Regions from separate parts of the Streptomyces sp. NPDC050856 genome, predicted to be linked through region 1. Evidence: riboswitches for the same ligand, from Rfam matches in the RefSeq annotation. Region 1 holds a riboswitch; each other region holds the start of a gene.

Region 1 (4,952 bases):
CCGTTCGCGGTCCGGATGACGTTCCACCTGCCCGGCGACGCCCCTGTGACCTGGACCTTCGGTCGTGAGCTGCTGGCGGACGGGATCCAAGCGCCCAGTGGCGAGGGCGATGTGCGCATCACGCCGTCCGGTGAGGGGGAGCACGCGGACGTCAGCATCCGCCTCCAGGTCGCCGGTGAACGCGCGCTGTTCCGCGCGACAGCGCACACCCTGGTGGCCTTCCTCGACCGGACCGACAGACTGGTGCCCTTGGGCAAGGAGTGCACGCTGGGCGACTTCGAGTGCAGCCTGGAAGAGGCGCTCGGCCGGATCCTGGCCGGCTGATCCCCGCCGCCCCTTCCCCAGGCCCCTCCGCCCCGGGTGCTGCGGCCGAAGCCCCTGGCCCACGACGTCTCTCGACCGAGGACCTCCGACCGAAACGCCTCGACCGAAGACCCTGGATCGAAGCCCTGGATCGAAGCCCTTCGGGCAGGGTCACTCCGCCACGGCGGCTTCGGCCGCGGAACGTCCCCGGCCGTCACTTCTTGCGGCGCCGGCCCCGGCCGCCGCGCGACGCCGGACCGGAGGCCCCGGCCGGCGACGGCCGGTCGGCGGAGACCACCAGGGCGGCCAGGGCCGTGGTCACCGGCACCGAGGCGACCAGCCCGATCGAACCGACCAGGGTCCGGACGATCTCCTCCGCCACCAGCTCGCTGTTGGCCACCGTCCCCACGCTGCTCTGGGCGATCGAGAAGAGCAGCAGCAGCGGAAGCGCCGCGCCCGCGTACGCCAGCACCAGGGTGTTGACCACCGAGGCGATGTGGTCCCGGCCGATCCGGATCCCCGCCCGGTACAGGGCGCGCGGTCCCATCTTCGGGTCGGCCTGGTGCAGTTCCCACACCGCCGAGGTCTGGGTGACCGTCACGTCGTCCAGCACGCCGAGCGAACCGATGATGACACCGGCCAGCAGCAGTCCCGACATGTCGATGTCGGGGTAGAGGCCATGGATCAGCCCGGTGTTGTCGTCGGTGTTGCCGGTCAGCGACGCCCAGCCGATGAAGAGCGAGCCCAGCAGCCCGATCAGCAGCAGCGAGATCAGCGTGCCGAGCACCGCGACCGAGGTGCGGGCGGTCAGGCCATGGCAGCTGTAGAGCGCGATCAGCATGATGGCGCTGGCCCCGATGACCGCCACGACCAGGGGATTGGAACCCTGGAGGATGGCCGGCAGGATGAAGAGGGTCAGGACGGCGAAGCTCACGGCGAGCGCCACCAGCGCCATCACCCCACGCATCCGGCCGACCGCCACCACCGCCAGCGCGAAGACGGCCGCGAGCAGCCCCATCGGCACCTTGCGGTCGACATCGGTGACCGAGTACTGGAGATCACGGGGAGCGTCGGGGGCGTACGCCACCACCACGCCCTGCCCCTCGGACAGCTGCCGGGGCGCGTCCGGCTGGACGACCTCGATGAAGGTGCGGCCCTTGTCCTTGCCGCTGGTGACCTCGACCGTCGCCTTCTTGCACAGGCCCTGCTGGGCGTTGACCGCCTCCCGTCCCTGGGGTGTCGTGGTGTCACCGGTGGGCGGGACCTGGGCGGCGTTCACGTCCTTGCAGTCCACCTTGTCGACGCGGACGACCTCGCCCTGCTCGGTCTGCCGGTCGAAGCCGACGCCGGTGCGCTCGTGCGCCGGTGCGCCGCCCGGCCACAGGACGGCGAGACCGACCAGTACCGCCGTGGCGAAGGGGATCAGCACCGCCGCGATCACCTTGCGCAGGTGCTGGGAGACGGGTGCGGCAGGCCCATGACTGTGGCTGTGGGCGTGGAGATGTCCGTCGGGCTCGGGGGTCTGATGGGAGGAAGTCACCGACCGATCATCGCAAGAACGGCGGGGGGCCTCTGTTCAGCGTGGCCGCCAGGACGCTAGCGTGGTGGCACTTTGCACACGCGGGAGCTCGGAGCACCGGGCTGAGAGGGCGCTGACCTCCGTACATCCGTACGGAAGCAGCTGCGCCGACCGCCGAACCTGTTACCGGGTAATGCCGGCGTAGGGAGTAGGTCACGATGACCGTATCGGACGCACGCACGCCTGCCTCGAACCAGAACGACGAGGCCGGGAAGTCCATCGGATGGCACAAGGGATACGTCGAGGGCTCCCGCCCCGACATCCGGGTGCCGGTCCGCAAGGTGCACCTCACCAATGGCAAGGACGTGACGCTGTACGACACCTCGGGCCCGTACACCGACCCGGCCGTCGACACCGATGTACGCCGGGGTCTGCCGCCGCTGCGGGAGAACTGGATCATCGGCCGGGGCGACACCGAGGAGTACGCCGGCCGCCCGGTCCGCCCCGAGGACGACGGACTCAAGCACACCTCGCCGCGCGGCGGGCTGCGCAACCTCGACGCGGTGTTCCCCGGACGGCCGCGCCAGCCGCGCCGGGGCCGGGACGGGCAGGCGGTGACACAGCTCGCGTACGCCCGCCGGGGCGAGATCACCCCGGAGATGGAGTACGTCGCGATCCGCGAGAACGTCTCGCCCGAGGTCGTGCGGGAGGAGATCGCCGCCGGGCGGGCCGTGCTCCCGGCCAATGTCAACCACCCGGAGATCGAGCCGATGATCATCGGCAAGCGGTTCCTGGTGAAGGTCAACGCCAACATCGGAAACTCCGCTGTCACCTCCTCCATCGAGGAGGAGGTGGAGAAGATGACCTGGGCGACGCGCTGGGGCGCGGACACGGTCATGGACCTCTCGACCGGCCGCAACATCCACACCACCCGTGAGTGGGTGCTGCGCAACTCCCCCGTCCCGATCGGGACGGTGCCGCTGTACCAGGCCCTGGAGAAGGTCGACGGCAAGGCCGAGGAACTGACCTGGGAGATCTACAAGGACACCGTCATCGAGCAGGCCGAACAGGGCGTCGACTACATGACGGTGCACGCCGGGGTGCTGCTGCGGTACGTGCCGCTGACCGCGCGCCGCAAGACCGGCATCGTCTCGCGCGGTGGCTCGATCATGGCCGCGTGGTGCCTGGCGCACCACAGGGAGTCGTTCCTGTACGAGAACTTCGAGGAGCTCTGCGAGATCCTCGCCGCGTACGACGTGACGTACTCCCTCGGTGACGGACTGCGGCCCGGCTCCATCGCGGACGCCAACGACGAGGCGCAGTTCGCCGAGCTGCGCACGCTCGGTGAGCTCAACCGGATCGCCAAGCGGCACAACGTACAGACGATGATCGAGGGCCCGGGGCATGTCCCGATGCACAAGATCAAGGAGAACATCGACCTCCAGCAGGAGATCTGCGAGGAGGCGCCGTTCTACACCCTCGGCCCGCTGACCACCGATGTGGCTCCGGCCTACGACCACATCACCTCCGGTATCGGCGCGGCGATGATCGCCTGGTGGGGCACCGCCATGCTCTGTTACGTCACGCCCAAGGAGCACCTGGGCCTGCCCAACCGGGACGATGTGAAGACCGGCGTCATCACCTACAAGATCGCGGCGCACGCGGCCGACCTGGCCAAGGGGCACCCGGGAGCACAGGAGTGGGACGACGCGCTGTCGGACGCCCGGTTCGAGTTCCGGTGGGAGGACCAGTTCAACCTGGCCCTCGACCCGGACACCGCCCGGGAGTTCCACGACGAGACACTTCCCGCCGAACCGGCCAAGACCGCGCACTTCTGCTCCATGTGCGGTCCGAAGTTCTGCTCGATGAAGATCTCGCAGGACATCCGGCGGGAGCACGGCGGCGATCTCGCACCGGAGCTGAAGTCGGACGAGATCGAGGCCGGGATGGCGGAGAAGTCCAAGGAGTTCGCCGCCGCCGGGAACCGGGTCTATCTGCCGCTCGCCGAGTGACGTTGCCGGCGAGGCCGTGCCCGGGGTGAGGGTGGCCGCCTGTTTCACGTGAAACAGGCGGCCCCGTCACCGGCCGGTCAGTCCGGCCGGTGTCCGGGGCCGCCGAAGTCCGGGCTGGAGAAGTCCGGGCTGCTGTACGTCGGCCGGGGACTCCTGCCACCCTCGTTCGGGCTGGAGAAGTCCGGGCCGCTGTACCCGACCTTGGGGATGCGGCCGGCCGCGCGCGGTGGCGTAGCGGAGACCGGTGCGGGGACGGGGCCGGCCAGCGCTTCCCGCAGGAAGGGCAGGAGGCCCCGCTCCAGCAGGGCCTGCCGCCAGGCCTCCCGGGCCCGGGAGACCTCGTCGGCCGGCTCGCCGGCCGGCTCCTCGGCGGAGAGCTGGGTCGGCCTGTTGCGCAGGGCTGTGAGCAGCAGGCCGGTCCCGGCGGCCAGGAGCCCCGCGACCGTCACCGCGGTGAAGAACCAGCCGGCCGTCAGCAGGGGATCCGCGAACGACGGCGGCGGATCGAGCATCTTGAGCACGGCGCCGACGAGCAGGAGGATCACTGCCGATGTGCCGGCGAGGACCGGGGCCAGGACGGTGACCATGGCGCCCAGCCCGGCGCCCATACCCGCCTCCGGCTCGTCCTCCATGGCGGACGGCCCCGAGGCCGGCCTCGATCTGCCGACGGGTGCGCGGGCTTCCTCGCGGACCCGCACGTAGTGGTCGTACTCCGCGGTGGCGGCCGCGGTGATCAGCGCCGACGCGTTCAGGGCCATGGTGCGCAACTGCTCGGTGTTGAGCCGCTGCCCGGGCCCGGTCGGATCCGGACGGTCGTGCGCGGTGCGCAGCGCCTCGTCGACGAGGCGCTCGTACGCGGCGCGGTCCTCGGCCAGCAGGTGCGGAGCGCTGTTCATGTGCATCCCCCGATGCTCCGTAGGGCCTGGTCGCCCGTGTGGACCGGGCAGTTGGGCGGAAACGGAGGAGAGCCTGCTACGGATATGCCGATGGTAGAGCGGCGACGGCGGGGGTTGACAGAGGATTTCCGGAAATCGCCTGTCGGACTCGGTGTCAGGTGGGCAACGGGAGCTGAACGACCAACAGTTTTCCGGCCATGGTCACTCCGCCGTCCATGGCGA
Region 2 (4,952 bases), on a different contig from region 1:
GGCACGCTGCTGCCCGGCCACGGCGGCATCATGGACCGGCTGGACTCCCTGCTGCCCACGGCACCGGTGGTGTGGCTGCTGCTGGTGGTGTTCGTGGGGGCGGGCTGAGCCGCGACCGGCGGCCGTGAGGTCCGTCGTCGGAACAGGCTGAGCCGCGAGGCGGTTACCCTGGAAGGGCTCGTCGCATATGAGGCATGTATGAGCGGCGGGCCCTTTCGGCCCCGCGTCTGCGGGGGTGATCCTGTGAGGTCTCCTGGCTCCGGCAGTGCCCTGCCGTCGGCTCCGCGCTCAGCGGGGGCAGCCCGGCCTCGTCTTTTCTGAGGAGTTACAGCTCATGGCACCCCCCGCTCCGGGAGAACTTACCTTCGTCGCGCCGCGCGGAGCCAAGAAGCCGCCCCGGCACCTCGCCGACCTGACGCCCGCCGAGCGCAAGGAGGCGGTGGCCGCGATCGGCGAGAAGCCGTTCCGCGCCAAGCAGCTCTCGCAGCACTACTTCTCGCGGTACGCCCACGACCCGGCCCAGTGGACCGACATTCCGGCCGCCTCGCGCGAGAGGCTCGCCGGCGAGCTGCTGCCCGACCTCATGTCCGTCGTCCGGCACATCTCCTGTGACGACGACACCACCCGCAAGACCCTGTGGCGCCTGCACGACGGCACGCTGGTCGAGTCCGTGCTGATGCGCTACCCGGACCGCGTGACGATGTGCATCTCGTCGCAGGCCGGCTGCGGCATGAACTGCCCCTTCTGCGCCACCGGCCAGGCGGGCCTGGACCGCAACCTGTCGACCGCCGAGATCGTGCACCAGATCGTGGACGGCATGCGCGCCCTGCGCGACGGCGAGGTCCCCGGGGGCCCGGCCCGGCTGTCCAACATCGTCTTCATGGGCATGGGCGAGCCGCTCGCCAACTACAAGCGGGTCGTCGGAGCCATCCGCCGGCTGACCGACCCCGAACCGGACGGGCTCGGGCTCTCCCAGCGCGGCATCACCGTCTCCACCGTGGGCCTGGTCCCGGCCATGCTGCGGTTCGCCGACGAGGGCTTCAAGTGCCGTCTCGCCGTCTCGCTGCACGCGCCGGACGACGAGCTGCGCGACACCCTCGTCCCGGTCAACACGCGCTGGAAGGTGCGGGAGGTGCTGGACGCCGCCTGGGAGTACGCGGAGAAGTCCGGCCGCCGCGTCTCCATCGAGTACGCGCTCATCCGGGACATCAACGACCAGGCATGGCGCGGTGACCTGCTGGGCCGGCTGCTCAAGGGCAAGCGGGTGCATGTCAACCTGATCCCGCTCAACCCGACGCCGGGCTCCAAGTGGACCGCGTCGCGGCCGGAGGACGAGAAGGCGTTCGTCGAGGCGATCGCCGCCCACGGCGTACCGGTCACCGTGCGTGACACGCGCGGGCAGGAGATCGACGGCGCCTGTGGACAGCTGGCCGCCGCCGAGCGGTGAGCTTGTAGTCTTGGCTCGAGAACATCTTCATATTCCGACAGGGGAGCGCCACAGCGCTGAGAGTGCGGCACACGCCTGGGGAACCAGCGCGGGTGGCCGCAGACCCTCTGAACCTCGCCCAGGTCATTCTGGGTAGGAAGTTCGGTCGTTACTCGAGCTGTTGCGCCCTGCCCGCCGGAGACCCGGCGGGCAGGGCCGCGTCTTCTCCTGGCATACCCAGGAGGAATCTCAGTGAGCACCACCAGGAAGATCACGGTCGGCGCGCTGGCGGCCGCGCTGGGCGTCACCGCGCTCACCGCCTGCGGCGGCGGGTCCGGCGAGACCTCCGGCGACGGCGGCACGGGCTCGAAGACCGTCACGCTCGTCAGCCACGACTCCTTCAACGCCTCCCCGGCGGTCCTGAAGGAGTTCACGAAGCGGACCGGGTACACCGTCAAGGTCCTCAAGAGCGGTGACGCGGGCGAGGCCGTCAACAAGGCCGTCCTCACCAAGGGCGCCCCGCAGGGCGACGTCTTCTTCGGCGTCGACAACACCCTGCTCTCCCGGGCCCTCGACCACGGGCTCTTCGAGCCGTACGAGGCCAAGGGCCTGGACCGGATCCCCGAGGCCGTGCAGCTGGACAAGGACGAGCACCGGGTCACGCCCGTCGACACCGGCGAGATCTGCGTCAACTACGACAAGAAGTACTTCGCCGACAGGAAGCTGGCGCCGCCCAGCACCTTCGACGACCTCGCCGAGCCCGCCTACAAGGACCTGCTGGTGGTGGAGAACCCCGAGCGGTCCTCGCCCGGGCTCGGATTCCTGCTCGGCACGGCCGCCGAGTACGGGGACGAGGGCTGGCCGGACTACTGGAAGAAGCTCAAGGCCAACGGCGTCAAGGTGGTCGACAGCTGGGAGCTCGCCTACAACCAGGAGTTCTCCGGCTCGGCCGGCGGCAAGCAGGCCAAGGGCGACCGGCCGCTCGTCGTGTCCTACGCCTCCAGCCCGCCGGTGGAGGTGCTGTACGCCGAGCCGCGGCCCGCGCAGGCGCCGACCGGCGTGGCCACCGGCACCTGCTTCCGGCAGACCGAGTTCGCGGGGCTGCTGGCCGGCGCGAGGAACGAGGCCGGAGGCAAGGCGCTGATCGACTTCCTGATCAGCAGGACCTTCCAGGAGGACCTGCCGCTGCAGATGTTCGTGAACCCGGTCGCCAAGGACGCGAAGCTGCCCGAGCTGTTCACCGAGCACGGGGCCAGGATCGACAAGCCGCACACGGTCGCTCCCGACAGGATCGCCGAGAACCGCGAACAGTGGATCAAGACGTGGTCCTCGCTCGTGCTCAAGTGAGGGCCGGCGCGCGCGCGGCCGTCAGGGACGGAGCGGTACGTGGCGGGCTGCTGGCCCTGCCCGTCGTGTTCTTCGCCTTGTTCTTCGCCTACCCCGTCACCGCCATCGTCGGACGCGGGCTTCGGACCGAGGACGGCGGCTGGCGGTTCGGGCGGCTCGGTGAGGTGCTGAGCCGCCCGGACATCCTGGACGTGCTGTGGTTCACCACCTGGCAGGCCCTCGCCTCCACCGCGCTGACCCTGCTGCTCGCCCTGCCCGGCGCCTATGTCTTCGCCCGCCTCGACTTCCCCGGCAAGCAGCTGCTGCGGGCCGTGGTCACCGTGCCGTTCGTGCTGCCGACCGTGGTCGTCGGGACGGCCTTCCTGGCCGTGGTCGGGCGGGGCGGGCTGACCGACGGGCTGTGGGGCGTGCGGCTCGACACCACGGTGTGGGCGATCCTCCTCGCGCACGTCTTCTTCAACTACGCGGTGGTCGTGCGGACGGTGGGCGGCCTGTGGTCCCAGCTCGACCCGCGCCAGGAGGAGGCCGCCCGGGTGCTGGGCGCCTCCCGCTTCGGCGCGTGGCGGCGCGTCACCCTGCCCGCGCTCGGGCCCGCCGTGGCGGCGGCCGCGCTGATGGTCTTCCTCTTCACGTACACCTCCTTCGGCGTCGTACAGATCCTCGGCGGGCCCGCCTACGCCACGCTGGAGGCGGAGATCTACCGGCAGACCGCGCAGCTGCTCGACCTGCCCACGGCGGCGGTGCTGACACTGGTGCAGTTCGTGGCGGTGGGCGCCGTCCTCGCGGTCCACGCCTGGACGGTACGCAGGCGGGAGACCGCGCTGAGGCTGGTGGACGCGGCGCGTACCGCCCGCCGGCCGCGCGGAGCGGGGCAGTGGACACTGCTCGCCGGCGTGCTGACGACCGTCCTGCTGCTGCTCCTGCTGCCGCTCGGGGTGCTGGTCGCGCGCTCCTTCGGCGGTGGCCTCGGCCACTACCGGGCGCTGCGGGACGTGGACGCCAGTGGCGGCACCTTCCTGGTGCCCCCGTTGGAGGCGATCGGCAACTCGCTCCAGTACGCGCTCGCCGCGACCGCCATCGCGCTGGTGGTCGGCGGACTGGCCGCCGCCGCGGTGACCCGGCGGCGGGCCGGGCGGCTGGTGCGGGGCTTCGACGCGCTGCTGATGCTCCCCCTCGGGGTCTCGGCGGTGACCGTCGGCTTCGGCTTCCTGATCACCCTGGACGAACCGCCGCTGGACCTGCGCTCCTCGTGGATCCTGGTGCCGCTGGCCCAGGCCCTGGTCGGTGTCCCCTTCGTCGTGCGGACCATGCTGCCCGTGCTGCGCGCGGTGGACGACCGGCTGCGTGAGGCCGCCGCCGTGCTCGGCGCCTCACCGCTGCGGGTGTGGCGCGAGGTGGACCTGCCGCTGGTGCGGCGGGCGCTGCTGGTGGCGGCGGGGTTCGCGTTCGCCGTGTCCCTGGGGGAGTTCGGGGCGACCGTGTTCATCGCGCGGCCCGACAACCCGACCCTGCCGGTCGCCGTGGCACGCCTGCTCGGGCGGCCCGGTGAGCTCAACTACGGGCAGGCCATGGCCCTGTCCACGATCCTGATGGTGGTGTGCGCGGTGGCGCTGCTGCTCCTGGAACGCATCCGTGTCGACCGTTCGGGGGAGTGGTGACCGTGCTGGTTCTCGACGGCGTGACCGTACGCTTCGGCGGGCGCACCGCCCTGGACGCCGTGGACCTCACGGTCGCCGACCACCGGATCGTCTGCGTGCTCGGCCCCAGCGGCAGCGGCAAGTCGACGCTGCTGCGCGTGGTGGCCGGTCTCCAGCGGGCGGACGCGGGACGCGTGCTGCTGGACGGCGCCGACCAGGCCGGGGTGCCGGTGCACCGGCGGGGTGTGGGCCTGATGTTCCAGGACCACCAGCTCTTCCCGCAGCGGGACGTGGCCGGAAACGTCGCCTTCGGGCTGCGCATGCGCGGCGCTTCCGGGCGGGAACAGGCCGCGCGGGTCGCCGAGCTGCTGGACCTGGTGGGGCTGCCGGGCGCCGGGCGGCGGGCGGTGGCCGCGCTGTCGGGCGGCGAGCAGCAGCGGGTCGCCCTGGCGCGGGCCCTGGCGCCCAGCCCCCGGCTGCTGATGCTGGACGAGCCGCTGGGCCAGCTCGACCGGGGGCTGCGCGAGCGGCTCGTGGTGGAG
Region 3 (4,952 bases), on a different contig from region 1:
ACGTCGGCCCGGTCGTTGACGGCGAGCAGCTTGCCGTGGCGGCGGCAGGCGTCCGCGAACACCGCGAGGTGCTCCAGCTCCTCGCCCGCCTCCATGCCCTTGTCGCGGAGCTGCACGATGTCCACGCCGGAAGCGAGAACGGCGTCGAGGAACCCGGGCAGGTCCCCCTGCCGCTTGCGGGCGTCCGTGCACAGGTAGAGCCGGGCGTCGGACAGGAGCGGATGTGCGGTGGACATGAGGTGTTCCCCCCGTGGTGCGGCGGCGCGCGGACCGGCCGGGCGGGCGCACCCGCCCCCGGCCCGCGCACCGCCTGGTGTCGGTGTTCCGCCGCACACCGCGGCGGTCGGCGTCCTGCCGCACACCGCGTGGTGGTCGGCGGTCTTCAGTGCGTCGGCGCGCCCGGGCGCCGGGGCCTCAGACGGCGAGCGCCTGGGCGCGGCGCTTCACCTCCGTGCCGCGGTTCTCGCTGAGCGCCTGCACGGGCGTGCCCGGCAGGGTCGGGTCGGGAGTGAAGAGCCACTCCAGCATCTCTTCGTCGGTGAAGCCGTCGTCCCTCAGGAGCGTCAGGGTCCCGGCCAGGCCCTTGACGACCTTGCCGTCCCCGATGAAGGCGGCGGGCACCTGGAGCGTCCTGTTCTCGCCGCGGCGCACGGCGATCAGCTGGCCCTCCTTGACCAGCTGCCGCACACGCGTCACCTCGATACCGAGCATCTCGGCGATGTCGGGGAGGTGCAGCCAGGCGGGGACGAGAGCATCGATCTTTGCGTCAATCTCGGTCACGGGACAAGCGTGCCATCCCGCGCTGACAGCCGGTAGCCGGGCTAGGCCGGCACGGCGCCTTTCAGCGGTACGGCGGGGTCGGCGACGCGCTCCGGGTCCAGCGGCGTGCCCGCCTCGATGAGCTTGCGCCCCTGCGCGAGGTCGCGCGGGCGGCCCACCGCGAGCAGCGCCACCAGGGCGCCCTCGCGCAGCCACGCCACCGACCAGGCGGCCCCGGCCGGGTCGCCGCGCCGGACCAGGGTGTCGGCCGCGGCGTGGTGCCCCGCGTACTGGACGAACCGGCCGAACTGCTCGGACCAGAAGTACGGCACCGGGTCATAGGGCCTCGGGGCCCCGCCCGCGATGCCTGCGGCGACCGTGCGCGGGCCCTGCAGGGCGTTGTCCCAGTGGTGCACCAGCAGCCGCTCGCCGTACCGGGCGGAGGGGAAGGAGGCGCAGTCGCCGACGGCGTACACATCGGGGACCGAGGTGCGCAGGTGCTCGTCGGCGGTGACCGCGCCGTCCGAGCCCAGCTCGATGCCGGACCCCGCCAGCCAGTCGGTGGCGGGCCTGGCTCCGATGCCGACGACCACCGCGTCGGCGGGCAGCAGCCGGCCGTCCTCCAGGGCGACCTCGCCCGGTTCGAGGTGGCCCACCCGCGCGCGGGTGAGGAGCTGGGCACCGCTCTCCTGGTACCACTCGGCCATCGGGGCGGCGACCTCGGCGGGCAGGGCACCGGCCAGCGGCAGGTCGGCGGCCTCCACCACGGTCACCGCGCACCCCGCCTCCCGGGCGGCGGTGGTGAACTCGGCGCCGATCCAGCCGGCGCCGACCACCACGATGTCGTGCCGCTCCGCCAGGACCGGCCGGAGCCGCTCGGCGTCGTCCAGGGTGCGCAGCAGGTGGACCCCGGGCACGCCGTCGGAGCCGGGCAGCGCGACGGGCCGGGCGCCGGTGGCGACGACCAGGACGTCGTAGGGGACGGGCCCGTCCCCGGTGTCCACCTCGTGCTCCTCGGCGCGTACGCCGGTGACCTCGACCCCGAGGCGCAGCTCGACGTCGAGCGACTCGAAGTCGATGTCGAAGGCCGAGCCCTCGGCCGTACCCAGCAGGACCGCCTTGGACAGCGGTGGCCGGTCGTAGGGCTGGTGCGGCTCCGCGCCGATCAGGAGCACCGGGCCGGTGAAGCCCTGTTCCCGGAGGGCCACGGCGGTCTGCACGCCCGCCATGCCCGCCCCGGCGATGACGACGCGCCGCTGCTGCTGGTTCCGCTCCTCGCTCACCCGGCCACCTTACGCAGGTGACGCGATGTCAGGAAGCCGATCGTCCGCCGCGCGCCCCACCCGTGAAGCCTCCCTTACCGCGTGGTGGGGGGTCGGTTAGTCTGGCCACCGCAGAGCACTCGCGGGAGCCCGGACGCACCGGGCTGAGAGGGAGGCTGGCCGGCCTCCGACCGTACGAACCTGATCCGGGTCATGCCGGCGAAGGGAGGGGCTGGACGCCCATGCATCCACGTACAGGATCGGATGTCCTCGTCATCGGGGGCGGGATCATCGGCCTGGTGACGGCCTGGCGGGCGGCGCAGCGCGGGCTGCGGGTCGCCGTCGCCGACCCCGAGCCGGGCGGCGGGGCCGCGCGGGTGGCGGCCGGCATGCTCGCCGCGGTCACCGAGCTCCACTACGGCGAGCAGACGCTGCTCGGGCTCAACCTGTCCTCCGCCCGCCGCTACCCGGACTTCGCCGCCGGGCTCCGGGAGGCCACCGGGCTGGACGTCGGCTACCGGGCGTGCGGCACGCTCGCCGTCGCCCTGGACGCCGACGACCGCGCCCACCTGCGGGAACTCCACGCCCTGCAACAGCGCTCAGGGCTGGACTCACAGTGGCTGACCGGCCGCGAGTGCCGGCGGCTGGAACCCATGCTGGCGCCCGGGGTGCGCGGCGGGCTGCGGGTGGACGGCGATCACCAGGTGGACCCCAGGCGGCTGGCGGCGGCCCTGGTCACGGCCTGTGAGCGGGCCGGTGTGGTCTTCCGGCGCGCCTGGGCGGACCGGCTGTCGGTGGTACGGGACCGGGCCGCGGGGGCGGTGCTCGCGGACGGCACGGCGCTCCACGCCGACCAGGTGGTGCTCGCCGCGGGCAGCCTGAGCGGTCGGCTCGGCGGCGTCCCGGACGGCGCGCTGCCGCCGGTGCGGCCCGTCAAGGGGCAGGTGCTGCGGCTGACGGTGCCGCGCCTCCGCGCGCCCTTCCTGAGCCGTACCGTCCGGGCCGTCGTCCGGGGCAGCCACGTCTACCTGGTGCCGCGTGAGAACGGCGAGCTGGTCGTGGGCGCCACCAGCGAGGAGCTGGGCTGGGACACCACGGTCACCGCCGGCGGGGTGTACGAGCTGCTGCGCGACGCCCATGAGCTGGTGCCCGGCATCACCGAGCTGCCGCTGACCGAGACCCGCGCGGGGCTGCGGCCCGGGTCGCCCGACAACGCGCCGCTGCTGGGGCCGTCCGCGCTGCCCGGGCTGCACCTGGCGACCGGCCATTACCGCAACGGGGTGCTCCTGACGCCCGTCACCGGTGACGTCATGGCCGAACTGCTGGTCACCGGCGAGCTGCCGGAGGAGGCCCGGGCGTTCAGCCCGGCCCGCTTCACCTCCGCCGCCGTCCCTTCCCCCGCCTCCTCCCCCGTTTCTCCCGCTTCCTCTCCCGCAGGAGTGTCATGAACGTCTCCGTGAACGGCGAGACGCGGCAGCTCGCCGCGCCCGTCACCCTGGACGCCCTGGTCGCCACCCTCACCGCCGCGCCGTCCGGTGTCGCCGCCGCCGTCAACGAGACGGTGGTCCCGCGCGGCCAGTGGGCCGGGACGCTGCTCGGTGACGGCGACCGGGTCGAGGTGCTCACCGCGGTCCAGGGGGGCTGAGCCGTGGCCGACGACCGTCTCACCATCGCCGGGACCACCTTCGACTCCCGGCTGATCATGGGTACGGGCGGAGCTCCCAGCCTCGACGTGCTGGAACGCTCGCTCGTCGCCAGCGGCACCGAGCTGACGACCGTGGCGATGCGCCGCCTCGACCCGACCGTCCAAGGCTCGGTGCTGTCCGTGCTGGACCGGCTGGGCGTCCGCGTGCTGCCGAACACGGCCGGCTGCTTCACCGCGGGCGAGGCGGTGCTGACCGCCCGCCTGGCGCGGGAGGCACTGGGTACGGACTGGATCAAGCTGGAGGTCGTCGCCGACGAGCGCACGCTCCTGCCGGACCCGGTCGAACTGCTCGACGCGGCCGAGACCCTGGTCGACGACGGCTTCACCGTGCTGCCGTACACCAACGACGACCCGGTCCTGGCACGGAAGCTGGAGGACGCCGGGTGCGCGGCGGTCATGCCGCTGGGCTCGCCGATCGGGTCCGGACTGGGCATCCGCAACCCGCACAACTTCCAGCTGATCGTGGAGCGGGCGAGCGTGCCGGTGATCCTGGACGCGGGCGCCGGGACGGCGTCCGACGCGGCGCTGGCCATGGAGCTGGGGTGCGCGGCGGTGATGCTGGCCTCGGCGGTCACCCGGGCGCAGGAGCCGGTGCTGATGGCTGAGGCGATGCGGCACGCGGTCGAGGCCGGCCGGCTGGCCCGCCGGGCGGGCCGCATCCCGCGCCGGCACTTCGCCGAGGCGTCGTCCCCGGTGGAGGGACGGGCGGTGCTGGACCCGGAGCGGCCGGCGTTCTGACCGGCGCCCCGGGCCGGGCCGCCGACCGGCCCAGGCCCGGCCCCGGGACCGGGTGTCACAGGTGTGCTGCGGTCCGGAGCCGTGTCAGGTACGCGGCGACAGGGGTGCCGGTGGGGGCTCGTAGACTCGGCCGGGTGGATACGACCCTGCACGACCCGCTGGTCGGCCAGTCGCTCGACGGCCGCTACCGGGTCGACGCGCGCATCGCCGTCGGTGGCATGGCCACGGTCTACCGGGCCCTCGACACCCGGCTGGACCGGGAACTCGCGCTGAAGGTGATGCACCCGGCCCTGGCGGCCGACGCGACGTTCGTGGAGCGGTTCATCCGCGAGGCCAAGTCCGTCGCGCGGCTCTCGCACCCCAACGTGGTCGGCGTCTTCGACCAGGGCACGGACGGGCCGTACGTGTACCTCGCCATGGAGTACGTGGCGGGCTGCACGCTCCGTGACGTGCTGCGCGAGCGCGGCGCGCTCCAGCCGCGCGCCGCG

Evidence for each region. Region 1 has a riboswitch for thiamine pyrophosphate ahead of thiC (phosphomethylpyrimidine synthase ThiC). Riboswitches for the same ligand answer to the same signal wherever they lie in the genome.
Region 2: it holds a riboswitch for thiamine pyrophosphate, as region 1 does, so the genes downstream of both, AB0H53_RS08540 (thiamine ABC transporter substrate-binding protein) here and thiC (phosphomethylpyrimidine synthase ThiC) in region 1, are expected to answer to the same signal.
Region 3: it holds a riboswitch for thiamine pyrophosphate, as region 1 does, so the genes downstream of both, thiO (glycine oxidase ThiO) here and thiC (phosphomethylpyrimidine synthase ThiC) in region 1, are expected to answer to the same signal.

What each region holds. Positions count from the first base shown of each region.
Region 1 is NZ_JBFAGV010000003.1:116,380-121,331, reverse strand. Features, by position in the region: gene AB0H53_RS03930 (SsgA family sporulation/cell division regulator) at 1-324, shown strand, start outside; gene AB0H53_RS03925 (YibE/F family protein) at 518-1,843, opposite strand; TPP riboswitch at 1,914-2,047, shown strand; gene thiC (phosphomethylpyrimidine synthase ThiC) at 2,041-3,834, shown strand; gene AB0H53_RS03915 (hypothetical protein) at 3,912-4,736, opposite strand; gene AB0H53_RS03910 (metallophosphoesterase) at 4,885-4,952, opposite strand, start outside.
Region 2 is NZ_JBFAGV010000006.1:212,681-217,632, forward strand. Features, by position in the region: gene AB0H53_RS08530 (phosphatidate cytidylyltransferase) at 1-108, shown strand, start outside; gene rlmN (23S rRNA (adenine(2503)-C(2))-methyltransferase RlmN) at 335-1,447, shown strand; TPP riboswitch at 1,477-1,604, shown strand; gene AB0H53_RS08540 (thiamine ABC transporter substrate-binding protein) at 1,679-2,773, shown strand; gene AB0H53_RS08545 (iron ABC transporter permease) at 2,824-4,431, shown strand; gene AB0H53_RS08550 (ABC transporter ATP-binding protein) at 4,434-4,952, shown strand, end outside.
Region 3 is NZ_JBFAGV010000017.1:93,562-98,513, reverse strand. Features, by position in the region: gene thiE (thiamine phosphate synthase) at 1-236, opposite strand, end outside; gene AB0H53_RS17660 (Rv2175c family DNA-binding protein) at 415-780, opposite strand; gene AB0H53_RS17655 (FAD-dependent oxidoreductase) at 822-2,042, opposite strand; TPP riboswitch at 2,154-2,266, shown strand; gene thiO (glycine oxidase ThiO) at 2,264-3,469, shown strand; gene thiS (sulfur carrier protein ThiS) at 3,466-3,666, shown strand; gene AB0H53_RS17640 (thiazole synthase) at 3,670-4,464, shown strand; gene pknB (Stk1 family PASTA domain-containing Ser/Thr kinase) at 4,599-4,952, shown strand, end outside.